Regions from separate parts of the Arthrobacter sp. SlRoot2-15 genome, predicted to be linked through region 4. Evidence: predicted binding sites of a transcription regulator. Region 4 holds the regulator's gene; each other region holds the start of a gene.
What was found. Region 4 encodes HrcA, which represses chaperone genes, less so after heat shock. Its sites were predicted from a motif close to TTNGCACTCGNNNNNNNCGAGTGCNAA; they were not measured.
Positions count from the first base shown of each region.

Region 1 (6,983 bases), 870 kb from region 4:
AGCAGCGAGCCGAGGGCGAACTCCCACAGCCGGGTCCGGGTGTCGAAGTACGCGTAGGCCTGGTTGCTGGCGGTCTGGTCGATCGAGTAAGCCAGCGACACGGCAAAGATGGTCCCGAAGGCCAGGGCCAGGAGCAGCCGGTAGTCCGTCAGCCGGTCATCCAGCTTCGTCCGGCGCAGTGCCCGGCGCAGCACACGGTGAAGCAGGGCGGCGCCGGCGAAGACCAGCGGCCAGAGCAGGAAGACCTGCCCCTGGATGGATAGGGACCAGAAGTGCTGCAGCGGGCTGGCACCCGAGTGGTCCTGGGCGTAGTAGTCGACGGCGGTGTCGGCAAGCAGCCAGTTCTGCCGGTACAGCAGCGACGCCCAGGCCTGGTCGAGGATGTCCGGCCACCGGCTTGCCGGCAGGATGGCCCAGGTCCCGACCAGCACGGCGAGGACCACCACCACGACGGCCGGCAGCAGCCGCTTGAGCAGGTGCAGCCAGTGGCTCAGCAGGCGCAGCGGCTTCCCGCTCTCCACCTTCCGGGCGAAGCTCAGGGTCATCAGGAAGGCCGAGATGAGCAGGAAGATGTCCACGCCGCCGGAGACCCGGCCCAGCCACACGTGGTAGGTCACCACCATCAGGACGGCAAGCGCACGCAGGCCCTGCACCTCGGGCCGGTAGCCTGATTTGCGGCGCGCGGGCGAACCCGCGGATGCGGGCGGCGGGCTGGCTACGGTTCGCTCGTTCGACACTGGGGACCCCTCAGGCACACTTCCAAAAACATCAATGTTACTGAACCGTAATTTTCTGCGCCAATCGCCGGGAGGTCTGCCTGCGGGCGCCGGCCACGCAGCAGGCCCTAGTCTGTAACGAGTCGAAGGAGGCCGCGAGTGATCGTGCAGTTACGGATTTGTGTCCCGGAGCAGCTCACCGGTGCCGTGGTGGACAGCTGTTCGGACGGGACTGGTGTGGCGGAGGTGGCGCTGCACCCGGGCGCCTCGGTGCTCCCGCCGGGAGATGTGATCCTGGTTTTCATCGCGCGGGAATCCGTCGAGGCGCTGATCGAGAAGCTCCACGCCCTCAACGTCCAGGAGGTCGGCTCGATCTCGGTGACCACGCCCGAGTTGCTGCTCTCCGACCGCGCGGACGAGGCCGCGGCGGCTGCCCCCGGCGAGGGCGCGGACGCCGTGATCTGGGATGAGGTGTCCCGGCAGACCGGGGAGGACTCCCGGCTGACGTGGAGCTACCTGGCGTTCCTGGTCCTGGCCACCCAGCTCGCCGCGATCGGGATCGTCACCGACTCGACCATCGCGATTGTGGGCGCCATGGCTGTCGGTCCCGAGTTCGGTCCGCTCGCCGCGCTGGCCGTGGCCTTGGTGCGGCGCCAGTGGCGGCTGGGGCGCCGCGCGGCGCTGGCGCTCGGAGTGGGGTTCCCCGTCGCCATGCTGGCGGCGGCGTTCACGGCGTGGCTCTCCGTCCCGCTTGGTCTTTTTCCCGCCGATGCCCTTGACCGCGGCTCGGCGGTGGAGTTCATTTACCATCCGGGGCCGTACTCCTTGATTGTGGCCCTATTGGCTGGCACCGCCGGCATGTTGTCCGTGATCGGCCGGCGGTCTGCTGCCCTGATCGGCGTGTTCATTTCGGTGACCACGGTCCCGGCGGCCGGGTTTGTGGCGGTGGCGCTGGTGCTCGGCGAGTACCAGAAGGCGGCGGGCTCGGCGCTGCAGCTGCTGGTGAATCTGGTCGGGATCGTCGTGTCGGCGGTGGCGGTGCTGCTGTTCTACCGGGTGGTCACCAAACGCCTGCCGCGCGACGCCGCGGCGCGGCTGCGGCGGAAGGCGCAGGCGCAGGGGCGCTGACGTGACGTGACCGGCGCTGACAGGCGCCGGTCGGGGCCTGCCATAACAAGAAGGACCGGACCAGCTGGAGCTGGTCCGGTCCCTTTTGTTGCACGGGAACTAGTGCGCGGGAACCTTAGTGCTGGTGCCCGGCGTGTTCGTCTTCCTCGGCCGGCTTCTCCACCACAAGGGTTTCGGTGGTGAGGACCAGCGCGGCGATCGAGGCCGCGTTGCGCAGTGCCGCGCGGGTGACCTTGACCGGGTCGATGACGCCGGCCGCGATCAGGTCCTCGTATTCGCCGGTCTTGGCGTTGAAGCCCTGGTTGACCGCGGACTCGGACACCTTGGCGACGACGACGTAGCCGTCGAAGCCGGCGTTCTGGGCGATCCAGCGCAGCGGCTGGGTCAGGGCGCGGCGGACGATGCCCACGGCAGCTGCCGCGTCGCCGTCGAGCGCCTGGACGGCCGGGTCCTCATCGAGCGCCTTGAGCGCGTGGATGAGGGCGGAGCCGCCGCCGGCCACGATGCCTTCTTCGAGGGCGGCGCGGGTGGAGGACACGGCATCCTCGATGCGGTGCTTCTTTTCCTTCAGCTCGACCTCGGTGGCTGCGCCGACCTTGATCACGCCGATGCCGCCGGCCAGCTTGGCCAGGCGCTCCTGCAGCTTTTCCTTGTCCCAGTCCGAATCGGTGCGGGTCAGCTCGGCGCGCAGCTGGGCGACCCGGGCTGCGACGTCCTCGGCGGAACCGGCGCCGTCGACGATGGTGGTGTTGTCCTTCGTCACGGTGATGCGGCGGGCGGTGCCGAGGACCTCAAGGCCCACGGTGTCCAGGCTCAGGCCCAGCTCCGGGGAGACGACCTGCGCGCCGGTGAGGGTCGCGATGTCCTGCAGCATGGCCTTGCGGCGGTCACCGAAGCCGGGAGCCTTGACGGCGACGACGTTCAGGGTGCCGCGGATGCGGTTGACGATCAGCGTGGAGAGGGCCTCGCCGTCGACGTCCTCGGCGATGATGAACAGCGGCTTGGAGCTCTGCAGAGCCTTCTCCAGCAGCGGCAGGAATTCCTGGACCGAGGAGATCTTGCCCTGGTTGATCAGGATGAGGGCGTCCTCGAGGACGGCTTCCTGGCGTTCGGCGTCGGTGACGAAGTACGGGGACAGGTAGCCCTTGTCGAACTGCATGCCCTCGGTGAGGACCAGCTCGGTCTGCGTGGTGGAGGACTCCTCGATGGTGATCACACCATCCTTGCCGACCTTGCCGAACGCCTCGGCCAGCAGCTCGCCGACCTCGTCACTCTGCGCGGAGATGGCGGCCACGTTGGCCACCTGGGTGCCCTCGACGGGGCGGGCGTTCTCCAGCAGGCGGGCGGCGACGGCCTCGACCGAGACCTCGATGCCGCGCTTGATCTGTCCCGGGGCGGCGCCGGCGGCAACGTTGCGCAGGCCTTCCTTGACTAGGGCCTGGGCGAGCACGGTGGCGGTGGTGGTGCCGTCGCCGGCGACGTCGTTGGTCTTGGTGGCGACCTCCTTGGCAAGCTGCGCGCCAAGGTTTTCGTACGGGTCGTCCAGTTCGACTTCACGGGCGATGGTGACGCCGTCGTTGGTGATCGTGGGGGCGCCCCACTTCTTGTCCAGCACGACGTTGCGGCCGCGCGGGCCGAGCGTCACCTTGACCGTGTTGGCGAGCTTATCGATGCCGGCTTCAAGCGACCGGCGGGCAGCGTCGTTAAACGCGAGCTGCTTTGCCATGGTTTTGTCCTTTCAAGACAGAACCCCGCGCAGCCGTTCCGTTCAAAGCGAAGGAATCGGCGGCGCGGGGGTCCAAGAGAGTTACTTTACGACGATCGCCAGAACGTCGCGGGCGGACAGCACGAGGTACTCGACGCCGCCGGTCTTAACTTCGGTTCCGCCGTACTTGGAGTAGATGACAACGTCGCCGACGGCGACGTCGACGGGGACGCGGTTGCCGTTGTCGTCAAAGCGGCCGGGGCCCACTGCAACAACTTCGCCTTCCTGCGGCTTCTCCTGTGCGGAGTCCGGGATAACCAGGCCGGAAGCCGTGGTCTGCTCGGCTTCGAGCGGGCGGACAACAATACGATCCTCAAGAGGCTTAATAGAGACCGACACTCGGACCTCTCCTTTTCGTCAGCAAATTCGTGGACTTTAAAGCTGTGGTGCCATGGCGTACAGACCGTCGTCGCGGTGCCGGCAGCAGCCAGGCCGGTAAAGCTTCAGGTGTTAGCACCCGCCTAGGGGGAGTGCCAATGACGACTCTATGTAAGGAGTTAGCACTCGGTCAAGGTGAGTGCCAGAAAGTTCGTCGTCGGTGAACGCGGTTATGGACATGCTCATCGGGCGGCTTGGACGACGGGCATGTTGCCTCGGGCGCGGAGCTTGTGACCATTGTTGGTGCTGAGCGATGGACATGCCCAGTGCTGGCCGCCACGGATGGGCATATACGCAATATGTCCCGTGCTGGCGGCGAAGGATGGGCATGTCCGTCCCATTCCATGCCGGCGCCGACCCTGCGCCGGGCCAAGCGGGCCAAAGCGGCCTACTGCCCCGCGAGGTCCTCGTAGTCCCAGTCCTGGCCGTCGTCGTCCTCGTCGACCTGCGCGGAGGTGTTCCGTTCGCGGTACATGACGAAGCCGCCAGCGAGGGCGGCCAGCGTCCCGAGGACCAGGAAGATGATGCCGCCCACCCGGGCCGGGGCATAGGTTTCGCGGATGGCCCGCGCCTCGTCCGTGGCGTCCGTGACGTCCTTGCCGCCAACGGAATACACGGTGGCGTTGAAGGAGTCGAGGGCGAAGATGATCACCAGCAGCGCCACGCAGACGACCGCCACCACACTGCCCGCAATCAGCGCGGGCCGGGCGAAGCGGACCAGGCCGCTCCGGCCCGGATTTTCCCCGTCGCCCGGCTCCCGGGTGCCCGCCGCGCCGAAGTCCTCTGTGTCCCTGTCGTCCATGCCGTCCAGCCTATCGGTCGTGCCGGGCGTTCCGCGCCTGAACTACGCTTGATGGCATGGCTGAGACTACGCAGGACCAGATCGCCCCGCTCCTGAATCCGGAGGGCTGGGAACTGCTGGCGTCCCTTGGCCCGTACCGCGAGGAGGAGGCCTTCCGGCTCAACGCCTCGCTCCGGAAAGCCGGCCATTCCCCCGAACTGGTCTCGGCGGCACTCACGCAGTCCCGGCTGCGGACCAAGGCGGAGGCCAAGTTCGGCGAATTCGCCCGGCAGATGATCTTCACCCGGGCCGGCTTGGAGCAGGCCACCCGGCTGGCCGTCGCGGCACGGCATGCGCAGCGGTTCGCCGCCGCCGGGATTTCCCACGTGGCGGACCTGGGCTGCGGGCTGGGGGCGGATGCGATGGCGCTGGCCTCCCTCGACATCACGGTCACCGCCGTCGAACTGGATGAAACCACGGCCGCCTGCGCCACCATGAACCTGATCCCGTTCCGGAACGCCACCGTGGTCCACGCCGATGCCGCCGTCGTTCCGCTCGACGGGATCGACGGCGTCTGGCTCGACCCGGCCCGCCGCACTACGTCGAGCTCCGGAACGAAGCGCCTCTGGGACCCGGAGGACTTCTCCCCGCCGCTGTCCTTTGTGGAGTCCCTGGCCGCGTCCGGCCGGGCCGTCGGCGTGAAGATGGGCCCGGGCATGCCGCACGCCTCCGTGCCCGCGGGCTGCGAGGCGCAGTGGGTCTCGGTGGGCGGCGACGTTACCGAGGTGGCCCTCTGGTTCAACGCGGTCCGCCGGCCCGGGATCCGCCGCGCCGCCCTGGTCCTGGGGCCGCAGGGAGCCGCGGAGCTAACCAGCTCGGAGGAGTTCGACGCCGGACCGGCCGCCCCGGTGGGGGCCGTGGAGGGCTACCTCTACGAGCCGGACGGCGCCGTGATCCGTGCCGGCCTGGTCGCCGACGTCGCGCTCCAGCTCGGCGGGCATCTGCTAGATGAACACATCGCCTACATCTGCGCGCCGGAACTGCGCGAGACGCCCTTCGCCCGCGCGTACAAAGTCCTCGAGGTGATGCCGTTCAACGTCAAGGCGCTCAAGGCCTGGGTCAAGGCCAACGGCGTCGGTGTCCTGGATATCAAGAAACGCGGCACCTCGGTGACCCCGGAGGAACTGCGCAAACAGCTGCTCCCGGGCGGCAGGAGCGCCAAGAATTCCGCCACCAAAACGGCCACCCTGGTCCTCACCAGGATCGGCGAGGAGCGGGTGGCCATTTCGGTGGAGCCCGTCCAGGTCCCGGCGGCCGGGGCTACTGGGCCCGCATAAACTCCTCGGCGGCCCGGACCTGTTCGTCGCTGGGCCGGATGCCGGTGTAGAGCACAAACTGTTCCAGGGCCTGGATCGTGGCGACCTCGGCGCCGGTGATCACCTGCTTGCCCGCAGCGCGGGCGGCCTTCACCAGCGGGGTCTCGGCCGGCAGCGCGACGACGTCGAACACCACCTTCGCGGCGGCGATCGCCTCCTGCGGGAAGGGCAGCGCCTCCGCATCGGGGCCGCCCGCCATGCCGATCGGCGTCACGTTGATCAGCAGCTCGGCAGTGCCGGACGGATCGAGGTCGGCCCGCCAGTCGAACCCGTAGAGCCCGGCCAGCGCCCGGCCGGCCTCCTCGTTGCGTGCGACCACGGTGACGTTGCGGAAGCCGGCGTCGCGCAGCGCCGCAGCGGTGGCCTTCGCCATCCCGCCGGCGCCCAGCAGCCACACGGAGTAATCCGTGGGGACGGCGTTGCGCGCCAGCAGCTGCTCGATTGCCGTGTAGTCGGTGTTATAGGCCGTGAGCGTGCCGCCGTCGTTGACGATCGTGTTTACCGAATCGATGGCTTTCGCCGACGGGTCCATGGCGTCCACCAGGGCTATGACGTCTTCCTTGTAAGGCATTGAGACCGCGCAGCCGCGGATGCCGAGGCCTCGCACCCCGGCGATGGCCTGGGCGAGGTCGGTGGGGGCGAAGGCCTTGTAGATCCAGTTCAGGCCCAGCTGTTCATACAGGTGGTTGTGGAAGCGGGTCCCGTTGTTGCTCGGCCGGGCCGAGAGCGAGATGCACAGGGTCATGTCTTTGTTCAGGATGGGCACAGCACCATTAAACGCCATGGTCCCGGCTCAGCGGCAGCCGGCGCCCGCTCCCTGCGGCCCGACGGCGACCGGC
Region 1 covers NZ_AP046058.1:2,714,501-2,721,483, reverse strand. The annotation lists gene AC6I9V_RS12605 (acyltransferase family protein) at 1-737, opposite strand, end outside; gene AC6I9V_RS12600 (DUF389 domain-containing protein) at 876-1,844, shown strand; gene groL (chaperonin GroEL) at 1,960-3,570, opposite strand; gene groES (co-chaperone GroES) at 3,652-3,948, opposite strand; gene AC6I9V_RS12585 (hypothetical protein) at 4,376-4,789, opposite strand; gene AC6I9V_RS12580 (THUMP-like domain-containing protein) at 4,846-6,105, shown strand; gene AC6I9V_RS12575 (shikimate 5-dehydrogenase) at 6,089-6,889, opposite strand; gene AC6I9V_RS12570 (glycoside hydrolase family 3 N-terminal domain-containing protein) at 6,938-6,983, opposite strand, start outside.
Region 1: the regulator HrcA is predicted to act here: its motif matches at 4,107-4,133, upstream of groES (co-chaperone GroES).

Region 2 (6,983 bases), 2.4 Mb from region 4:
CTTCCACCCGGCCCTGGGCCCAATAGCCGGACAGCGACACCTGGCCGCGCTCCAGCCCGCGCTGGGCAAAGAACACCTCGCGCAGACCTTTCATGGCGCCGCGCTCACCGTGGGCGAAGACCTGGACCTGACCTTCCGGCCATACGGCGTCGCGTACGGCGTCCACCAGCAGCGGGGTGCTTCCGGCCGGTGCGCCGCGGCGCAGGAGCCAGCGCAGTTCGACGCCGGCGGGGGCGTCGAGGGCCAGCACGTCGGCGTCGCCGTCCACCTCCAGGAACGCCAGGCCCCGGGCGTCCCGGGGGAGGGACTCAATCGCGGCACTGATCGCCGGCAGGGCGGATTCGTCGCCCGCGAAGAGATGCCAGTCGGCCGCCGGATCCGGGTTGTAGCCGCCGCCCGGCCCCGTAAACACCAGCGTGTCCCCGGCCTCGGCGGCGGCGGCCCACGGCCCGGCGAGGCCTTCGTCGCCGTGGATCACGAAGTCGATCGCGAGCTCGGACGCGTCTTCGTCAACCCAGCGGACGGTGTAGGTCCGGGTGTGCGGCCACTGTTCGCGAGGATGGGATTCCCGGATGGCCCAGAGGTCCAGCGGCTGCGGGTAGTCGATCCCGGGCTGCGGGAAAGCAATCTTGACGTACCGGTCCACGTAGCTGTTGTTGACGTAGCCGGCGAAGCCGGGTCCGCCGGCAACAATCCGGACCATGTGCGGCGAGAGCTGCTCCCGCCGCAGGACCGTGAGGCTGGTCTGGGGCCGGGAGTTCCGGTTGGCGCTGGTGGCGGCGGGGAGCGAAGTCATGCGGCTAAGCCTAGCCAAGAACTGCTCACGGCAGCGGCGGCAGTTCCCAGTCCACCGTGCCGTCCCCCTGGGCGGTGAGCAGCTCATTGACGCGGCTGAAGGGCCGGGAGCCGAAGAACCCGCGGGACGCCGAGAGGGGACTGGGATGTGGGCTGGCGATCACGGCGGCGGAGCCGAGCAACGGCCGCACCCCCTCCGCATCCTTGCCCCAGAGAACTGCGACCAGCGGGGCCGGGGCGCCGTCGTCGCCGCGCCGCTGCGTGAGGGCCGTGATGGCCGCGGCCGTGACGGCTTCCCAGCCCTTGCCGCGGTGTGACCCGGCGGCGCCGGCCCGGACGCTGAGGACCCTGTTGAGCATCAGCACGCCCTGCTCCGACCAGCGGCCCAGCTCTCCGTGCACCCGCGGCGGCAGCCCAAGGTCGGCGTCGAGCTCCTTGTAAATGTTGGCCAGGCTGCGCGGGATCGGGCGCGTGGCGCCGTCCACGGCGAAAGAGAGTCCGACGGCGTGGCCGGGTGTGGGGTACGGGTCCTGGCCCACGATCAGCACCCGGACGCCGGCGAGCGGCTGGCGGAAGGCGCGCAGAAGGTTCCACGGCGCCGGCAGCACCTCGTGGCCGCCGGCCACCTCGGCGGCGAGGAACTCCAGGACGTCCCGCAACTGCCGCTCGACCGGAGCCAGCGCGGCAGCCCAGTCCGCTGCCATCAGTTCGGCCAGCGGCTGCCGCGCCATGTCTGCGAAGGCCGGCGTCCCGGCAGCCTCGGGTTCGAGGTCAAACAGGGCATCAGGATGGGACGAATTGGGCACGGTCCCATTCTCGCAGGACCTCCCGCGACCCGCCCGATAAATGACAATGCTGTTATTCGGCCGTAGCATGTGGGGGACAACTATCGGAACCAGCCAGGGAGTGCGTTGTGGCCGAAGCAGCACCGGAGTACCTGCCGGCGGAGGACCTCCAGTCATCGCCGGCGGCCGACGACTCGCCGCTGAGCAGCCGGGACCAGCAGATGCTCGCCCTGGAGCGGCAGTGGTGGAAGTACGCCGGCGCCAAGGAACAGGCCATCCGGGAGCTTTTTGACCTCTCCGCCACGCACTACTACCAGATCCTCAACGCCCTGATCGATACCGAGCCGGCGCTGGCCCACGATCCCATGCTGGTCAAGAGATTGCGTAGACTACGTACGTCACGACAACGTGCCCGCACCGCTCGCCGCCTCGGTTCAGACGCCTAAACCCGCGGGAATTCCAGCCGGAGGCGAGCAAATCCGCGAGGATTCCGGCGGCGGGCCATCAGCCAGAAATCAGCAAGGACGAGTTTTACCATGACCAAGTACGCTCGGGATGAATTTGATCGGGTCCCGGAGACCTCCACGCGCCAAGGCGTACACCGGACGGTTTCCGCAGCCCGCTCCCGCCGATTGGGTCCCATCCTGTCCTTTGGCGCCGTGGCCCTCGCAATCGGCCTCGTCGCCTTCCTCCTGCTGCCCAAGCTGGGCTTCGGCCCCGCCGGCGGCTCAGCCATGACCGCGGACCAGGCCAGCAACAACGCCGCAGCGTCGGCCGCACCCACCGCTGCCGGCGCCACACCCTCCGCCAGCCCCGAGCCGACCGGCAGCCTCGCCCCCGCAGGTTCGACGCCGTCCGCCTCGGCCACACCGAGCGCGGCCGTGGACAAAACACAGCCGGTGGCCATTTACAACGGAACCGCGACGGCGGGCCTCGCCGGCCGCGTCGGAACCACCGTCACCTCGGCAGGGTGGGTCCTCGGCCCGCTCGGCAACTGGGGCGGCGCCCGGCAGCAAACCTCGGTGGTCTTCTACAACGGCCCGGCGCAGAAGGCCAACGCCGACGCACTGGGCTCACTCCTGGGAATCGCCACGCTCGTGGATTCGGCCGAATTCAAGATGCCCCTCGTCGTCGTCCTGGGCCCCGGCTTCAAGTAGCAGCGGCCGCGGCGTCGGTTACGCCTGAATAACTATCCGCGCGGCCCCCGGCCCGGTCAGCAGGCCAGTGGGAGGCTGTGGGTAGAGTATCTGCGGATTTGGTTTCGCATACCGCGGCGCACAACGAGGTGGGCCGTTAACCAGCTAACTGAAAGTGTGGAGAAGATGGCACTGGGGACCGTCAAGTGGTTCAACGCCGACAAGGGCTACGGCTTCATCACCGTCGACAGCTCCGGGGCCGACGTCTTTGTGCACTGGTCCGCGATCAACGGCGAAGGTTACCGCGCCCTGGCCGAGGGCCAGCGGGTGGAGCTGGAAATCGGCGAAGGCGACAAGGGCCCGCAGGCCGAAAGCGTCCGGCCCGCCTAGTGGCATTCTCCGCAGCGGCACCCGCCCCGAAGAGCCCCGACCGCCGGCCCCGCCTGCGGCGGTTCCGCCGCGCGTCAGCTGCCGGCATGGCGGCGGCCGGACTCTCCGCGGCCGTGGCGCTCAGCGCGTGTGCCGGGCCCACCGGCAACGCCCGGACGGACACCGTGGACGCCTCAGGTGACGGCACCCTGAGGATCGGCCTGATCCTGGACAACACCGGCAAGCAAAGCTTCCTCAACGCCCCCCAGCTTGCGGCGGCAAAGCTCGCGGTCAAGGAAATCAACGCGGCCGGCGGGCACAAGGGCCGGCCGGTGGAACTCTTGCCGCAAGCGATCGGCACGGATACCGCGGCTCAGGCCAAGAACCTAGTGGCGGCCAAAGCCGACGTCGTGATCGGACCCACCGACTCCAGCCGGGCCGCCGACGCCATCGACGTGCTCTCGCGCGCCAAGGTGGCCCTGATTTCCCCGGCGAACACCGCACCCGGACTCAGCAAATACAAGAGCGGGGGCTACTACTTCCGGACCGCCGCCGCGGACATCGCGCAGGCTTCCGTCCTGGTCAAGCTCGCCAAGGACGGCGGCGCCAAGACCATCGCCGTGCTACATGAGGAGGGCAGCTACGGCAAGGAAGTCTCAGTGGCCGTCTCCGCGGCCGCGAAAGCGGTGGGCCTCGGCACCGCCGTCGACGCCGAGTTCACGGCCGGCCACGCGCAGCAGGCGGCCGCAGCCGCCAAGGCCGCCTCCCCGGACGCCGTCGTGCTGGTAGCCCGGGACGGTGCCCAAGGCGCCATCGCCGAGCTCCACAACGCCGGACTGGCCGGCAGCAAGCTCGTCCTCAGCGACGGCGCCGTCAACCAGTACGGCCCGGGCCTGGGCTCCAAGGCCCTCGAAGGCGCCCGCGGGGTTCTCCCCGGCACGTTCCCCTCCGCACACTTCCAGGCCGAACTCGTGGCCGTCGATCCCGGCCTGAAGGACATGGCCTTCGCCGCCGAGACCTACGACGCCGTCAACCTCGCCGCCATCGCCGCCGCCGCAGCGGAGGACGACGCCGGGACCTCGATCGCCGCCCGGCTCATCGCCGTCTCCGGCGGGAGCGCCGGTGCCGCCGGAGGGGCGTCCGGCGAGGCCGCGGCCTGCGGGTCCTACCAGGAATGTGTGGCCGCCCTCCGCGCCGGCAAGCGCCCCGATTACAACGGCCAGTCCGGCCCAGTCAACTTCGACGCCAACGGCGACGTCACCGCCGCCCCCTACATGGTCTACACCTACGGCGCGGACAACAACGCCAAGATGACCGGCAGCGAAACCGCCCGCAGCACCGGCTCCTGATCGCTCGTAGCGAAGACCGTCCCGCGCCGGCGGTCCGCAACGCCGGCACTGCTTGCACTCTCCCCGGGGGAGTGCTAATTATTGACTTAGCACTCCCGCGTATTGACTGCTAACACGACGCCCGGTTCGGCCGGCTGCGACGAGGCGGCAGGATCACCGGGGGCGAGAGAAACACCTGGCTGGGGTGAGGTTCCCGGTCCGGCGGCATACAGAGGCTGCCGGGTAGGAATCGTCCGTCGCGGGCACCACGGCCCAGGTTCATTCTTAACGACTGTCCCGAAAGGACTACTGCCGTTATGGCCAAGATCATTGCATTTGATGAAGAGGCACGCCGCGGTCTTGAGCGGGGCCTGAACATCCTCGCCGACGCCGTCAAGGTCACCCTCGGCCCGCGTGGACGCAACGTCGTCCTCGAAAAGAAGTGGGGCGCCCCCACGATCACCAACGATGGTGTTTCCATCGCCAAGGAGATCGAACTGGACGACCCGTACGAGAAGATCGGCGCCGAGCTGGTCAAGGAAGTTGCCAAGAAGACGGACGACGTCGCCGGCGACGGTACCACCACCGCCACCGTGCTGGCCCAGGCCCTCGTCAAGGAAGGCCTGCGCAACGTCGCGGCCGGCGCTGACCCGCTGTCCCTCAAGCGCGGCATCGAGAAGGCTGTCGACGCGGTCACCCGTGAGCTCCTGGCCTCCGCCAAGGAAATCGAAACCAAGGAAGAGATCGCCGCCACCGCGTCCATCTCCGCCGGCGACAACGAAATTGGCGCCCTGATTGCCGAGGCCCTGGACAAGGTCGGCAAGGAAGGTGTCATCACCGTCGAGGAGTCGAACACCTTCGGCCTCGAGCTGGAGCTCACCGAGGGCATGCGCTTCGACAAGGGCTACATCTCCGCCTACTTCGTCACCGACGCCGAGCGCCAGGAAACGGTCCTCGAGGACCCGTACATCCTGATCGTCAACTCTAAGATCTCCAACGTCAAGGAACTGGTTGCTGTCCTCGAAAAGGTCATGCAGTCCAACAAGCCGCTGCTGATCATTGCCGAAGACATCGAGGGCGAGGCCCTGGCCACCCTGATCGTCAACAAGATCCGCGGCACCTTCAAGTCCGTTGCCGTCAAGGCCCCGGGCTTCGGCGACCGCCGCAAGGCCCAGCTGGCCGACATCGCCATCCTCACCGGTGGCCAGGTCATCTCCGAGGAAGTCGGCCTCAAGCTTGAGACCGCCGGCCTCGAACTGCTCGGCAAGGCCCGCAAGGTTGTTGTCACCAAGGACGAGACCACCATCGTCGAAGGTGCCGGCGACGCCGACCAGATCGCCGGCCGCGTGTCCCAGATCCGTGCCGAAATCGAGAACTCCGACTCCGACTACGACCGCGAGAAGCTGCAGGAACGCCTGGCCAAGCTGGCCGGCGGCGTTGCAGTCATCAAGGCCGGTGCCGCAACCGAGGTCGAGCTCAAGGAACGCAAGCACCGCATTGAGGACGCCGTCCGCAACGCCAAGGCTGCTGTCGAAGAGGGCATCGTCGCCGGCGGTGGCGTGGCCCTGATCCAGGCCGGCGCCAAGGCGTTCGCGAACCTGCAGCTCTCCGGTGACGAAGCGACGGGTGCGAACATCGTCCGCGTTGCCGTCGACGCCCCGCTGAAGCAGATCGCCTTCAACGCTGGCCTCGAGCCCGGCGTCGTGGTGGACAAGGTCCGCGGCCTGCCCGCAGGCCACGGCCTGAACGCAGCCACCGGCGAGTACGTCGACCTGCTGGCCGCCGGCATCAATGACCCGGTCAAGGTCACCCGGTCTGCCCTGCAGAACGCGGCGTCCATCGCCGGGCTGTTCCTCACCACCGAGGCTGTTGTGGCCGACAAGCCCGAGAAGGCCGGCGCCCCGATGGGCGGCGGCGACGACATGGGCGGCATGGGCGGCATGGGCGGTTTCTAACCACCCGGCTTTCCAGCCTGAACGCCCGGCCTGACGGTTTGCCGTCAGTGCAGCACGTTCGACGACGGCGGTCCCACCTTCGGGTGGGGCCGCCGTCGGCGTTAAGGCACGATCCCTCACTTGTGGCGGCATTCCGCCGGACGCTCCCTCGCCCAAAAGGCGGTGGTGAGGGAGCGTTGGAGGCTATGGCGCCGGTAGTGAGGGAGCGTTGGATGGCACGGCGCCGGTGGTGAGGGAGCGTTGGAGGGCCGGGGTCTGGCAGGATGGTGGAGTGACGATTACTGCAGCGGCCGACGGCTCGGCTCTAGGGAACCCCGGTCCGGCCGGCTGGGCCTGGTACGTGAACGATGACTGCTGGCGTGCCGGCGGCTGGCCGCACGGGACCAACAACCAGGGTGAGTTGATGGCTGTCCTGGATCTCTTCCGGGCCACGGCGCACCTGGCCGGCGAGGAGTTGCACATCCTCTGCGACAGCCAGTACGTCATCAATTCGGTGACCAAGTGGATGCCGGGCTGGAAGCGCAAGGGCTGGCGGAAGTCCGACGGCAAGCCCGTGCTCAACGTCGAGCTACTCAAGGAAATCGACCAGGCGCTGGCCGGACGCAAGTACACCTT
Region 2 covers NZ_AP046058.1:1,156,683-1,163,665, reverse strand. The annotation lists gene AC6I9V_RS05225 (siderophore-interacting protein) at 1-796, opposite strand, end outside; gene AC6I9V_RS05220 (uracil-DNA glycosylase) at 822-1,526, opposite strand; gene AC6I9V_RS05215 (DUF3263 domain-containing protein) at 1,709-2,026, shown strand; gene AC6I9V_RS05210 (LytR C-terminal domain-containing protein) at 2,117-2,737, shown strand; gene AC6I9V_RS05205 (cold-shock protein) at 2,903-3,106, shown strand; gene AC6I9V_RS05200 (ABC transporter substrate-binding protein) at 3,193-4,434, shown strand; gene groL (chaperonin GroEL) at 4,731-6,368, shown strand; gene AC6I9V_RS05190 (RNase H family protein) at 6,640-6,983, shown strand, end outside.
Region 2: the regulator HrcA is predicted to act here: its motif matches at 4,521-4,547, upstream of groL (chaperonin GroEL).

Region 3 (6,983 bases), 840 kb from region 4:
CTCCATCCCCGGCGGGGACCGGAATCACGACTCGGCGCCGGACGCCCCGGCCCGGGAAGCAGCGTCCGCGGGCCTGCGGCAGCCGGAGCCGCAGTCCCGGAGCGGGGCACGCGCCGCGGTTCCCGGGGGAGTGCTGCCCAACAAGGCCGCCGAGGACGATCCCCGGCGCTGGGGCGACCAGCCCGGCAGCTACGACCACGACGCCTGGCTGCAGGAGCAGAAGCCCCCGCACTGGGGCTGAGCGGCCAGCACGCTCCGGCTGCACGCGCGCCCTGGAATAAACAGCCCGGGGGCCGGTCATCCCGTTAGCCGGGCGCGGAGCCGACCAGGACAAAGAACAACTTGCCCTGCGTCGATGCCCCGGCGAGCCGTCGGGCCTGGTCCGGATCTGCCGCCACGACCATCAGCCCGTCGGTCTCTGCGGTGTCGAGCCACTGGCCGGTCCTGCCACCCCGGGCCGACGTCCACAGCACCGGCACCGCCGAGGCCAGCAGCTGCGCCGGCGCCCCCTGCTCGGGGCCGCCCCCGCCGGTCATCACAACATTGATGAGCTGGCCGGGGGACACCAGTTGGATGGAGGCGGGGTCAGCCATGCGCAACGGCACAGCGGCGGCCCCCGGTGGGCTGCCGGCCAGCATCCCGGGTCCCACCAGAAGGGAGTCCGCGACGAGCTGGCCTTTCCGCAGCGCCACGGCGAGCTGTTTGCCTTCGAGTGCGAAGGGCTCGAGGGTGCCGCCGGGGAGCAGTCCGGGAGGCACCTGGACGACGGCGAGGTCGACGGACGCCAGCACCCGGCCGGCCGGGAGATCCCTCGCGGCAGCCCAGGCGGAAACAGTCGCTGCCGGTGCAGGCGTCAGTTGCTGCACGGCCAGGCTGGCAGCGAGGCACAACAGGAGGGCAACAATCAGCCGGCGGTTGCGCAGGAGCCAGCGGCGGGCGCGCCGCCTTGGCGGGCCTTTACGGGAGGCGCCGTGCAAGAACGGGCGCGGCGGCCGGGGCCGCGCCGGGAACCAGGGCGGTGCGGGTCCCTGCGGAGGGGGCGGACGTAAGCTGCGGGCCATGCCCCCACGCTAGGGCGGAGCCGTGGCCCGCGGCAGTTCCGGCTGCGGCTATGTGGACAACGTTGTGCGGGAACGCCGGCCGGTGCCGGCTCTAACCGGGCGCCGGCCGGGCGCCGGACCTGACGGGACAGTGCCGGGTACCGGCGTCGACGTCCCTAGCTTGCTGCGGCGGAAGCCGAAGCGGGGGCGGCAGGAGCTGCCGCCGGGGCCACGGTGCTGCCCTTGGAATCGCGGGAGTCGGTCCGGTAAAAGCCGGAGCCCTTGAAGACGACCCCGACGCTGTTGAACTTCTTGCGCAGGGTCCCCTCGCACTCGGGGCAGGACGTCAGCGAGCTGTCCGTGAAGGACTGCACAACCTCGAAGGCGTGGCTGCAGTCCTTGCAAGCGTATGCATACGTGGGCACTGGGTTCCTCCTCTGGGACAAACGAGCAGGTCCCGGGCTGTCGTACCAAAAAGCTGGCATTAGCAGTCGCAGGGCCTGAGTGCCAATTCTATCACCCGGCGGGCGCGGCTAGGGCTGGACGGAGAACCGGACGAGACCTCCGGGTGTCAGTGCCGCGGCAACCTTTCGGTCGAAGGACTCCGCGGGAATGCTGCCGGCGGCCAGCACCTCAGCGTCGTAGACAAGGGCCGCCGTCGGCAACGGCCCGGTCTCGGACACGGGGACGCCCCACGGCAGGTCCTCGAGGGCGGCCAGGAACTTGTCGTAGTAACCGCCGCCCTGGCCGATCCTGTTGCCGGTGCGGTCCAGGGCCGTGGCGGGCAGGAAGAGTCCGGCGACCCCCAGCATCACGGAGGTGTCGAGCCGGTCGCCCACAGGCTCCTGGATGGGGGCGTAGCGGCTGCGGACAAATTCCGACGACGGGGTCCAGTACACCCAGCTCAAAGCGAGTCCGGGCTCGCAGACCGGGAGCAGCACCCGGTGGCCGGCGCCGTGCAGCGCAGCCAGCAGGGGCAGGGTGGGGGGCTCCGCGCCGACGCCGAGGTAGGCCGCGAAAGTGCGCCGCCCGCCGTTGGCCAGGGCCGTTGCCCAGGCCAGGCCGTGCCTGGCCAGGGCTGCGCCGGCGGCCTCCAGGTCCGGCTGCGAGAGTGCGGCCCGGCCGCGCCGGTGACGGGATCGGATCTCGTCCTTGCTGCTCATGTGCGCGGTGTCCTTTCGGCCGGGCGGCGCCGTGCTGCCGGGCGGCCGCGGCAGCCCGGCCGGCGGGGGAGAATTACCTGATGGTTGCCCCCTCCGCTAGATTAGTCGAGTGATTACACCCAACGCCTCCGTTCGTAAGGCCGTCATCCCCGTAGCGGGCCTCGGCACCCGCTTCCTTCCTGCCACCAAGGCGATGCCGAAGGAGATGCTGCCGGTCGTGGACAAGCCGGCCATCCAGTACGTGGTCGAGGAAGCCGTGAACGTGGGGCTCCAAGACGTCCTGATGATCACGGGGCGCAACAAGCGGGCCCTCGAGGACCACTTTGACCGGGTGCCCACGCTGGAGGCGACGCTGGAGGCCAAGGGCGACACCGACAAGCTGGAGTCCATCCAGGCCGCCAGCAACCTGGGCGACATCCACTACGTCCGCCAGGGCGACCCGATGGGCCTGGGCCACGCCGTACTGCGCGCCAAGCAGCACGTCGGCTACGAACCGTTCGCCGTGCTGCTCGGTGACGACCTGATCGATGCCCGCGACGAACTGCTCAGCACCATGATCGAGGTCCAGGCCAAGACCGGCGGCTCCGTCGTCGCCCTGATCGAGGTCGACCCCTCCCAGATCAGCGCCTACGGCTGCGCCGACGTCGAGGCCGTTGAAGGCGAGGACTACGTCCGGATCAAGCAGCTCGTGGAGAAGCCCGACGTCGACGAGGCTCCCTCCAACCTGGCCATCATCGGCCGGTACGTCCTGCACCCCGCCGTGTTCGAGGTCCTGGAGCGGACCAAGCCGGGACGCGGCGGCGAAATCCAGCTCACCGACGCCCTGCAGGAACTCTCCGCCGGCGAGGGGGAGGGCTACGGCGTGTACGGCGTGGTCTTCCGCGGCCGCCGCTACGATACCGGGGACAAGCTCAGCTACCTCAAGGCCTGCGTCCAGCTCGCCTGCGACAGCGAGGACCTGGGCCCCGGCCTGCGCGAATGGCTGCCCGGGTTCGCCTCCAGCCTGACCAAATAATCCCGTGGGGGGCAGCTTCGCCTGGCCGGTGACCCTGGAGTGCGGCGACGTTGTGCTGCGCCCGATCCGGTACCGGGACCGCCGGGAGTGGACTGAACTGCGGGCCAGGAACGAGACGTGGCTTGCCCCCTGGGAAGCCTCCAACCCGGTTCCCGGCGGCGGGCTGCCCGACTACCGGCAAATGGTGCGCTCGCTCAAGGCCCAGGCCGCCCAGGCCACGGCGCTGCCGTTCGTCATTGCGGCGTGGACCCCCGGGTTCAAGGAACCCGTGATCGTAGGACAGCTGACCGTCTCATCGATTGTCTGGGGTTCGGCCATGATGGCCACGCTCGGGTACTGGGTGGATCAGGACCGCGCAGGGCAGGGGATCGCACCGACCGCCGTCGCGATGGCCACGGACTACTGTTTCCGCACCCTGGGGCTGCACCGGATGGAGATCAACATCCGGCCCGAAAACGGTCCGAGCCTGCGGGTCGTGGAGAAACTGGGGTTCCGGGACGAGGGGTACCGGCCGCGTTTCCTGCACATCAACGGGCAGTGGGCGGACCATAGAAGCTTCGCTTTGACCGCAGAGGAAGTACCCGAAGGACTCCTGGCCCGGTGGTTGGAAAACCGTCCCGCCTAGGCGCAGAAAACCACGGTCTGACCAGCACTTTCGTCATATTTCCAGTGATTTCGCAGTTGCCTCGCGACACACCGCCGGCAATGCCGCCCGCGCCGTCGACTTGCTCATACGGTTTTGACTGTGGACTTCCCTCTTAGCAGCTCAGTGATCCTTGTCATTGCTGTTGCACTCTGGATCGTATGGGTGGCTCCCTACATGCTCCGGAACGGCCGCTCCCAACTCCAGCCGGCGGGCGAGCTCCTGATGGACGCCGCGGACGTAGGAAAAGCAGACCCCCGAGCCGGGTTCGTCATGAAGATGGCTGCCCCGCAGGAGAAATCGATGTCGAGTACGCAGCGCCCCGAGCCCGCTCCGGGTTCCATTGACCGCGACGGCGCCCCGAAGCCTGCGGCCCCGGCCTTCCGGATCCGCTACGGCCGGCTGGTGCTTGCCCTGGCAGGCCTGCTCTCTCTGCTGACCGGCGTGGTGTCCGCCGCGCTCCGGCTCTTCGGCGTTGGCTCCGGTTGGCTTCCCGTCTCCACCCTGCTCGGCGCGGTCCTGGCCGTTGTGATGCTCCGCCGGCTTGCCGTGCGCGACCGCCGACGGAAGCTCAACGCCGCGTTCCGTTCCGCCATGGGCACCCCGGCGCACGCCGGCGCCGCAGCCCCGGCCGCCCACCGGGCCGCTTCGGTCCGCTCGGCTCTCCCGGCGAAGGAAAGCCCGCTGTTCGACGCCGAAGCCGGCGCCGCGGCACCCAAGCCCGCCCCCAAACCCCTGACGGCCGACGAACTGCGCCAGGCCGCCCTGGCCGAGGCTGCCGCGTCCGGCGATCCGTCCGTCCGCCGCGTCGCAGATCCGGCCGCCGCGGAGGGCTCCAGCTGGGAGCCCGTTGAAGTGCCGAAGCCGACCTACGTCGAGGCTCCCAAAGCCGAACGCGCCGCTCCGCAGCCGCTGGACCTGCCGGAGGCCCCGAAAGCGGTCGGCAAACCCTCGCTCAAGCAGGCCACCGTCCGGCAGCCCGAGACGGCAGGCCCCGACGCGAAGCCGCTGGGTAAGGGCCAAAGCGCACTCAGCAACCTCGACGACGTACTCCAGCGCCGCCGCGCCTGACACCGACCTTCCCGCCCCGGACAGCCGACAATTCGGCCGTCCGGGGCGTTTTTGTTGCCCGAGGCAGGTAGCCTGAGGCGCATGACGAGAATCTGCGTTGCCGGGGGGACCGGACAGGTGGGCCGCGAACTGGTGCGCCAGGGGGTTGCCGGCGGACACCGGGTGGCCGTGCTCAGCCGCAATCCTCCCGCGCCCGGAACTGCCGGGCACATCGACGGCGCGGAGTACTTCCGCGGCGACGTCACCACGGGCGAGGGGCTGGCCGCGGCGCTGGCCGGCGCCGACGTCGTCGTCGATTGCCTTGAAGGTTTTTCAGGCAAGGCGCTGAAGAACTTCGCCGGCGGCGGGGCGCGGCTGCTGGCCGCCGCGCAGGACGCGGGCGTGCAGAGGGCGGTGATGCTTTCGATCGTCAACTGCGACCTGAGCAGCGCCGGCTACTACCGGTCCAAGGCGGCCAAGGAAACGGTCTACGAACACTCCGGTCTCGAGACCTTGGTGCTCCGCGCCACCCAGTTCCATTCCCTGCTGGCGCGCGTCTTCGCCGCCGGCGCCAGGGTGCGGCTGGTGCCCGTGGTGAAAGGCGCCAGGTTCCAGCCGATCGCCCACGCCGAGGTGGCCGCCGCCCTGCTGGACGCGGCGCTGGAAGCCCCTTCGGGCGTCCGGCACCGGGTCCGGACCATCGGGGGCCCGGAGATCGTGGACATGCGCCAGCTGGCACGTTCCTGGCAGCGGGCCACGGGTGCGCGCGGCCGCCTGGTGGAGTTTCCCCTGCCCGGGGCGATGGGCAGATACCTGCGGGCCGGCCTGAACCTGGTGCCCGAAGAACGACACGGCGCGCAGACATTCGAGGGCTGGCTGGCAATGCACGCGGATAGTTTGTAGCCTAGGAACGTTGATGGCGCCGTTCCCCTGAGGGAGCGGCGTTGTTGCGGGGCTATAGCTCAGTTGGTAGAGCGCTTCGTTCGCATCGAAGAGGTCAGGAGTTCGAATCTCCTTAGCTCCACAAAGAAAGCCCTTCGGCCCGCGGGAATCCCGGGCTGGAGGGCTTTTGCCGATAAGGGCCGAGCCGGAGATTCCGGATGGATGCCGATGATGGGCCGCGGCGGCCACCGCAACTTTCTCTGGAACATGTGGTGAGGCAGCCGCAGCCCGATCCGAAAAACGGGAGGGCCTTGGGGCCCTCCCGTTATGTGGATGCGGATTCCCCGTACTGCTGACTTACGGGGCGCTTGTGAGCTGTCTAGGTCACGGGTGGAAGAGCTCCTCGAAGGTGCCCGATGTCGTGGGCGAGCAGGTGTTGGCCAGGCAGCCAAGGTGCCACATGTGCTCAATGGTGGAGAGCAGGGTGTAGTGGTCGGAGAGCTGGTTGGTTGCCTTGTGCGGTCCCTCGGCTGAGTTGATCACGATCGTGGGTGCGTGGCCCCCGCCGAGGACGGCGCCGTTCTGCCCGACCGGGCTGCCCGGGCCGCCGGTGGATCCGGAGTAGTCGTTCTCGTCCCAGGCCAGGACGATGCTGGACTTGGATGTCTTCCAGGTTGGCGAGTCCATGATCTGCTGGACGGTCTGATTGACATAGCTGTCGCCGAGCTGAATCGCGCCGTGGTCAAGGCCGGAGTCCGGGTAACCGCACTTGGGCTGGTCGACCAGGGCCGCCCCCGAGGAGGAAACCCCGTGCATGTCGTGGCACTGGTTCGGGCTGATCCAGACAAAGTTCGGCACGTTGCCGCTGGCCAGGTCGTTCTTCAGGTTGTTCTCCTGGGGCACGATGTTTTGCAGGCGCGGGCTGCCCGGGTAATTGATGTTCGAGAAGTACATGAACGGGTTGTGCTTCTGCGCATACAACTTGACCGTCGAGGAGCCGATCGTGGGTGCGTACTCGACCTGGGAGCCGGCGCTGGGAAGGCTTTCCATGTAGGCCTTCCAGCTCAGGCCCTTGTTTTCGAGCTGGTCAACAATGGTCTTGCCCGAGAACATGTGCGGGGTGGCGGAGGCGCTGGCAACCTGTTCCTGGGTGAGGAGACCGGTGGCTCCCGGGTCGCCGGATCCGGGGA
Region 3 covers NZ_AP046058.1:2,742,378-2,749,360, forward strand. The annotation lists gene AC6I9V_RS12670 (AAA family ATPase) at 1-241, shown strand, start outside; gene AC6I9V_RS12675 (RcpC/CpaB family pilus assembly protein) at 306-1,061, opposite strand; gene AC6I9V_RS12680 (FmdB family zinc ribbon protein) at 1,217-1,465, opposite strand; gene AC6I9V_RS12685 (5-formyltetrahydrofolate cyclo-ligase) at 1,574-2,203, opposite strand; gene galU (UTP--glucose-1-phosphate uridylyltransferase GalU) at 2,313-3,218, shown strand; gene AC6I9V_RS12695 (GNAT family N-acetyltransferase) at 3,223-3,843, shown strand; gene AC6I9V_RS12700 (hypothetical protein) at 3,988-4,932, shown strand; gene AC6I9V_RS12705 (SDR family oxidoreductase) at 5,014-5,814, shown strand; tRNA gene AC6I9V_RS12710 (tRNA-Ala) at 5,863-5,935, shown strand; gene AC6I9V_RS12715 (alkaline phosphatase family protein) at 6,178-6,983, opposite strand, start outside.
Region 3: the regulator HrcA is predicted to act here: its motif matches at 1,525-1,551, upstream of AC6I9V_RS12680 (FmdB family zinc ribbon protein).

Region 4 (6,983 bases):
GCCGCGGCGTGATGGGCGGCATGGACTACCTTTCCGAGGACCGGGTGGAAATCCGGTACCGCCTGCCGCTGGCCGAGATCGTCTTCGACTTCTTCGACATCCTCAAGTCCAAGACCCGCGGCTACGGCTCGCTGGACTGGAAGGCCGACGGCGACCAGGTGGCCGACCTCGTCAAGGTGGACATCATGCTCCAGGGCGAGCAGGTGGACGCGTTCAGCGCCATCACCCACCGCGACAAGGCCTACGCCTACGGCGTGATGATGACCGGCAAGCTGCGCGAACTCATCCCGCGCCAGCAGTTCGAGGTGCCGATCCAGGCCGCCATCGGCTCCAGGATCATTGCCCGCGAAAGCATTCGCGCCATCCGCAAGGACGTCTTGGCCAAGTGCTACGGCGGTGACATCACCCGAAAGCGCAAACTGCTGGAAAAGCAGAAGGAAGGCAAGAAGCGCATGAAGATGGTGGGCCGCGTCGAGGTGCCGCAGGAGGCCTTCATCGCCGCTCTGACCACGGAAGAGTCCAAGGACAAGGCCAAGAAGTAGCCATGCCAAGCGCGCTTCCCCTCGGTGACCCCGTGCCGCCGGACGGGCTCCTGCCCGGCCAGGCGCTGGAGGGCGCCGCGGACCGGGCCTTCGGGCTCTATGTGCACATTCCGTTCTGCGCCGTCCGCTGCGGCTACTGCGACTTCAACACCTACACCGCCACCGAGCTCGGCGGCGGTGCCTCGCAGGACGCCTACGCCGCCACCGCCGTCGCCGAAGTGGAGTTCGCCGGCCGGGTGCTCACAGCATCGGGGCTACCGGCGCGCCGGCTCAGCACCGTCTTCTTTGGCGGTGGCACGCCCACGCTCCTGCCGGCTGCGGACCTGGCCAGCATCCTGGCGGCCGCGATCAAGACCTGGGGCCTGGAGCCCGGCGCCGAGGTCACCACCGAGGCCAACCCGGACTCGGTCACACCCGAATCACTGCAGCTGCTCGCCGATGCCGCCTTCACCAGGGTCTCCTTCGGCATGCAGTCCGCCGTGCCGCACGTCCTGAAGGTCCTGGACCGCACCCACACGCCCAGCCGTGTGCCGCAGGTGGTCGAGTGGGCCCGCGAGGCCGGCCTCGCCGTCAGCCTGGACCTGATCTACGGCACGCCCGGCGAGTCGCTGGAGGACTGGCGGTATTCGCTCGAGACGGCGCTCTCCTACCGCCCGGACCACATCAGCGCCTACGCGCTGATTGTCGAAGACGGCACCAAGCTCGCCGCCCAGATCCGCCGCGGCGAGGTTCCCGGAATCGACGACGACGACCACGCAGCCAAATATGAGCTCGCCGACGAGCTGATCTCCGCCGCCGGCCTTGGCTGGTACGAGGTCAGCAACTGGGCCCGCACCCCGGAGCAGGCCTGCCGCCACAACCTGGCCTATTGGCGCGGGGACGACTGGTGGGGGATCGGACCCGGCGCACATTCGCATGTGGGCGGGGTCCGCTGGTGGAACGTGAAGCACCCCACGGCCTACGCATCCCGGCTGGGCTCCGGCGTATCACCGGCCGCCGGCCGGGAGACGCTTGATTCTGAAACCCGCCACGTCGAGCGCGTGATGCTCGAGGCCAGGCTGGTGACCGGACTGGACATCCCGGGCCTGGGCGGGCTGGGGGACACCGGACGGCACGCCGTGGCCGGGCTGATCGCGGACGGGCTGGTGGACCCGGTGCAGGCGTTCAAGGGCCGCCTGGTGCTGACGCTCAAGGGGCGGTTGCTGGCGGACGCGGTGGTCCGCAGGATCCTGCCCGACTAGGACGCGGACCGCGCCGGCGGTAGGTCTCCGTTCGCGCTACTTGATCCAGCGGAGGTTGTACTCGTAGCGGTGCGGCTGGCCGCGGTTGACGTGGATGCCCGCGGCCACGGAGAAGCAGGCCAGGGCCAGCCAGATGGCCGTCGCCAGCACGGCGAACAGGTTTCCGACCACCGGGACAAAGACCAGCAGGTTGGCGAGAACGGCGGCGATCGTGGGCGGCAGCGTGAAGTTGAGCGCTTCCTTCGACTCCTGCGCCGTGAAGGGGCCGCGGTCCTTGAAGATCAGGTAGATCAGCAGCGAAGGGATGCAGCCCAGAATGGCGCCAAAGTGCGCCAGGGTGGCCCACTGCCGGTCCTCGCTCGCCGTCAGCGGCAGGGCATTAGCGGGCACGCCGTGATACTGCGACTCGCCATGGCCTGCCTGGTGGTCCGTGTGTTCGCGTGCATCTTCTGCCACGTTTCGTCCTTTGGATTGCGGTGGAGCATTGGTACTTGTAGGGCCGCGGCCGCAACAAACGTTGCGGGCGCCGTTCCAAGAATACTTGCTCGGGCACCGAACCGGCGCACGGCGGGGCGGCTACGGCACCGTGAGGAAGTCGATGACTTCTTCCACCCGGCCCAGCAGGGACGGTTCCAGGTCCGCGTAGCTGCGGACGGCGCCGAGGAGTTTCTGCCAGCCCAGGCCGATGTCCTCCTTGCTGCTGTGCGGCCAGCCGAAGGCCGTGAGGATCCCGGTCTTCCAGTCCACCCCCCGCGGGATCACCGGCCACTGTTCAATGCCCAGCACGGCCGGGCGGATGGCCTGCCAGACGTCCACGTAGGGGTGACCGACGATCAGCACGTTGCCGGCGGCCCCCGGGGACGCCATCACGGCGTCGGCGATCCGGGACTCCTTCGAATCCGGGACGAGGTGGTCCACCAGCACACCGAGCCGGCGGCCCGGACCCGGCCCGAACTCCTTCACGGCGGCAGCCAGGTCGTCGATGCCATGCAGCGGCTCGACGACGATGCCCTCCACCCGCAGGTCATCGCCCCAGACCCTCTCGACGAGCTCGGCGTCGTGCTTGCCTTCCACCCAGATCCGGCTGGCTTTGGCCACCTGGGCGCGCTGTCCGGCCACCCGCACCGAGCCGGAGGCCGTGCGCGCCCCGACTGCCGCAGCAGGGGCCCGGGGGGCGGGCGGCATCAGCCGGATGGGCTGGCCCTCCAGCAGGAAGCCGAAGCCCAGCCGGAAGGAACGGGACTTGCCGCGCCGGTCCTCGAGGGCCACAACGTGCATGCCGCCGGACTTCTCCACCCGGGTCACAGCGCCCACCCAGCCGGACTGCACGTCCTCCAGCACCATGCCGCGTTCCACCGGGATTTCAGGGAGCTGGGCCTTGGCGGGGGCGGACAGGTCCTGCGGGCCCCAGTTCTGGTACGTCATCTGCTACACACTGCTTTGCGCTCGGAAATTTTCGGGGGACGATTCGGTCCCGCGGCCTGCGGTGTGCCCGGAAACACCTGTCCCGGCGGTCACGCCCGCAGCGAATCCAATGCTAACAACGGCGCGAGTCATATTAGACTGGTTAGCACTTAGGCATGTCGAGTGCTAACCGCGGGTTTCCGGGCGCGTCCCGTCACGCCCGGCGGCACCCGGCTCAGCGGAAACAGGTCGATTGGAGGTGGGGCGTGAGCGAGCCACGCAAACTTGAAGTACTGCGCGCCATCGTGGAGGACTACGTCCATTCCCGTGAACCGGTGGGATCCAAGGCGCTGGTGGAGCGGCACCACCTGGGCGTCTCCAGCGCCACGATCCGCAACGACATGGCGGCCCTGGAGGACGAGGGCCTGATCACGGCGCCGCACACCAGCGCCGGTCGGATCCCCACCGACAAGGGCTACCGCCTGTTCGTGGACCAGATTTCGGCCGTGAAGCCGCTGTCCCTGGCGGAGCGGCGCGCCATCCAGGCGCTGCTGGAGGGCTCGGACGACCTCGACGACGTTCTCGACCGGACTGTGCGGTTGCTCTCGCAGCTGACCAACCAGGTCGCCGTCGTGCAGTACCCGCTGCTCAGCCGGGCCCGGGTCCGGCACATCGAATTTGTGCTGCTGGCTCCGCGCAAGGTGCTGACCGTGCTGATCGCCGACACCGGCAAGGTGGAACAGCGGGTGATCGACGTCGGCCAGGAGCTCGGCGACGAGGCCCTCGCGGAACTGCGCACCCTGTTCCTGGCCAAGCTTTCGGGCACCCCGCTGAACCTGCTGCCGCAGTCGCTGCAGGCCGTCTCGGACAGCTGCCCGCCCGCTCGGCGCGGCGCGGCTCAGGCCCTCGCCCGGGGGCTCGAGTCGCTGGCGGCGAGCAGCCGCGAGGAACGGATGGTCATGGCCGGCAGGGCCAACCTGGCCCGGTCCAACGTGGACTTCCCGCTCAGCATCGGCCCGGTGCTCGAGGCCCTCGAGGAGCAGGTGGTGATGTTGCGCCTGCTCAGCGACATGGCGCAGGACCCCCGCGGCGTCACTGTCAGCATCGGCCGGGAGAACCCTTACGACGGCCTCTCCGAAGCCTCCGTGGTGGCCACCGGCTACGGTCCGGACGCCACCGCCAAGGTCGGCGTCCTCGGACCCACGCGGATGGACTATCCCACCACCATGGCCGCCGTCCGTGCGGTGGCCCGCTACCTTTCACGGATCCTCGGGCCCTGACGGCCCGGCCCCGGCACCAGCCATTTACCTGATACAGGCTCTGCCAGTTACCGGCAGTACAACCAGGAAGAGATACACACTTTGAGCAGCCACTACGACGTTCTTGGAGTCTCCCGCGAAGCGACGGGGGAAGAAATCAAGAAGGCCTACCGCAAACTCGCGCGGACCCTGCACCCGGACGTGAACCCCGGTGACGACGCTTCGGACCGGTTCAAGGCGGTCACGCACGCCTACGAGGTGCTCTCCGATCCGCAGAAACGCCGGGTCTACGACACGACGGGCAACGAGAACGGCACCGACAACGGCTTCGGCGGCGGCTACGCCGGGCAGGGCTTCGCCTTCCAGGACATCTTCGAGACCTTCTTCGGCGGCGCTGGCGGCCAGGGCGGCCCCGCGTCCCGGGTCCGGCGCGGGCAGGACGCACTGATCAGCGTCCGGATCGAGCTCCGCGACGCCGTCTTCGGCGTCAACAAGAAGCTCGAGGTGGACACCGCCGTCACCTGCCCCACCTGCGAGGGCTCCTGCTGCCGTGAGGGCAGCCACCCCGAACGTTGCGACATCTGCGGCGGCAGCGGCCAGGTCCAGCGCGCGGTGCGCTCCATCCTCGGCCAGGTTATGACGACTGCCCCGTGCGGGAGCTGTGAGGGTTTCGGCACCGTAATCAAGGACCCGTGCAACGAGTGCGCCGGCCAGGGCCGGATCCGCAGCCGCCGCTCGATGACTGTCAAGGTCCCGGCCGGCGTTGCCACCGGCACCCGCATCCAGCTCTCCGGCCAGGGTGAGGCCGGCCCGGCCGGCGGTCCCTCCGGCGACCTGTACGTCGAGATCCGGGTCAACAACGACCCGACCTTCGTCCGGGAGGGCGACGACCTGCACGCGAGCCTTCACATCCCGATGACCGCGGCCGCCCTGGGCACGGAAGTGACCTTTGAGACCTTTGACGGGGCGCAGGAGATCGACGTCAAGGCAGGCACCCAGTCGGGCGAGATCATCACGCTCCGCGGCATGGGTGTGACCCACCTGCGCGGCTACGGCCGCGGCGACCTCAAGGTGCACCTGCAGGTGGACACCCCGGCCAAGCTCGACGCCGCCCAGGAAGACCTGCTCCGCCAGCTCGCCAAGCTCCGCGGCGAGCAGTTCACCGAGGGCAAGCTCGCCGCCAGCGGCGGCGTCTTCGCCAAGCTGCGGGACCGGCTCGGTAACCTGTAGCGGTGAGTAACCCGGTCTTCTTCACGCCCGCAGGAACCCTGGACGACCAGGCCCCCGGCACAACGTTCGTCCTCACGGGCGCCGAGGCGCGCCATGCCGTGACCGTCAAGCGGCTGGCCGTGGGGGAGGCGGTCGACCTTGCCGACGGCGCCGGCACCCGCATCACCGGCACCGTCACCGCCGTCGCTCCCCAGGAGCTGACGGTGGAATGCGTCGAGGCGGCCACCGAGGCGCGGCCGGATATCAGGCTGATCCTGGTGCAGGCACTGGCCAAGGGCGACCGCGACGAACTGGCCGCCGAAACTGCTACGGAACTGGGCATCGACGCCGTCGTGCCCTGGCAGGCGGAACGGTCGATCGTCCGGTGGAAGCCCGAGCGCGCCGCGAAGGCCCACGCCAAGTGGCAGTCCGTGGTGACGGCAGCGGCGAAGCAGGCGCGCCGCGCCTGGATCCCGGAGGTCCGGGACGCCGTCGACGGCGGCGGCTTGCAGGCAGCCGTCGCGGCTGCGGACCTTGCCGTCATCCTGCACGAGGACGCGGTCCGCCCGCTCCGCCAGGTGCTGGAAAGCTGGCGCGGTCAGGCACTGAGTGACGGCGGCGAGCCGCGCGAGGTGCTCCTGATTGTCGGTCCCGAGGGCGGGATCAGCCCCCGCGAGGTCACCCGGCTGTGCGACGCCGGTGCGGTGACCGCCCTGCTGGGCCATCATGTGCTGCGTTCCTCCACCGCGGGGCCGGCTGCCACCGTGCTGGCGAGCGACGTGCTCGGCCGCTGGTAGCTGCCGGGCACCGCAGACGGGCGCTGCTGCCGGAGCAGTGCCTAGCGGACGGTGAAGCCGCGGGTGTCCACGTTCAGGTCCTGCACCGTGCTGCCCGGATCCACCTGCGACACCCGGGCCTCATAGCTGCCGGGCCCGAGGTTCAGGGAGAAGTTGAACAGGCCGGCCTGCGCGCCGTCCTGGGAGGCGGTGATGTTGCCGTTCAGGTAGGGGGTCTTCGTGGTGCCGTCGACCCGCAGGATCTCCCAGCGCAGCTTGCCGCCCGGGACTGTGCTCCGGCCGGTAAACTTCACGGCCCCCTCGGCTGCCTGGGTGCCTTCCTGCGGATCGATGATCCACACCGGCGCCACCATCCCGGCGCTGCGCGACGTCGGCGAACCGAGACGGACCCGGTTGAACGCGACGTAATCGGTGTGCCCGTCCACCAGGATGACCACCTGGATCTGCTGCCCGGCGTCGGTCAGGCCGGCGCTGGCACCGGCGGCCGTGGCGGTGTAGACCAGCTGCTGGATGGCGCGTTCGGCCATCTCG
Region 4 covers NZ_AP046058.1:3,581,665-3,588,647, forward strand. The annotation lists gene lepA (translation elongation factor 4) at 1-542, shown strand, start outside; gene hemW (radical SAM family heme chaperone HemW) at 545-1,783, shown strand; gene AC6I9V_RS16610 (DUF4870 domain-containing protein) at 1,820-2,239, opposite strand; gene AC6I9V_RS16615 (DUF3097 domain-containing protein) at 2,360-3,208, opposite strand; gene hrcA (heat-inducible transcriptional repressor HrcA) at 3,454-4,467, shown strand; gene dnaJ (molecular chaperone DnaJ) at 4,549-5,676, shown strand; gene AC6I9V_RS16630 (16S rRNA (uracil(1498)-N(3))-methyltransferase) at 5,679-6,452, shown strand; gene AC6I9V_RS16635 (GerMN domain-containing protein) at 6,494-6,983, opposite strand, start outside.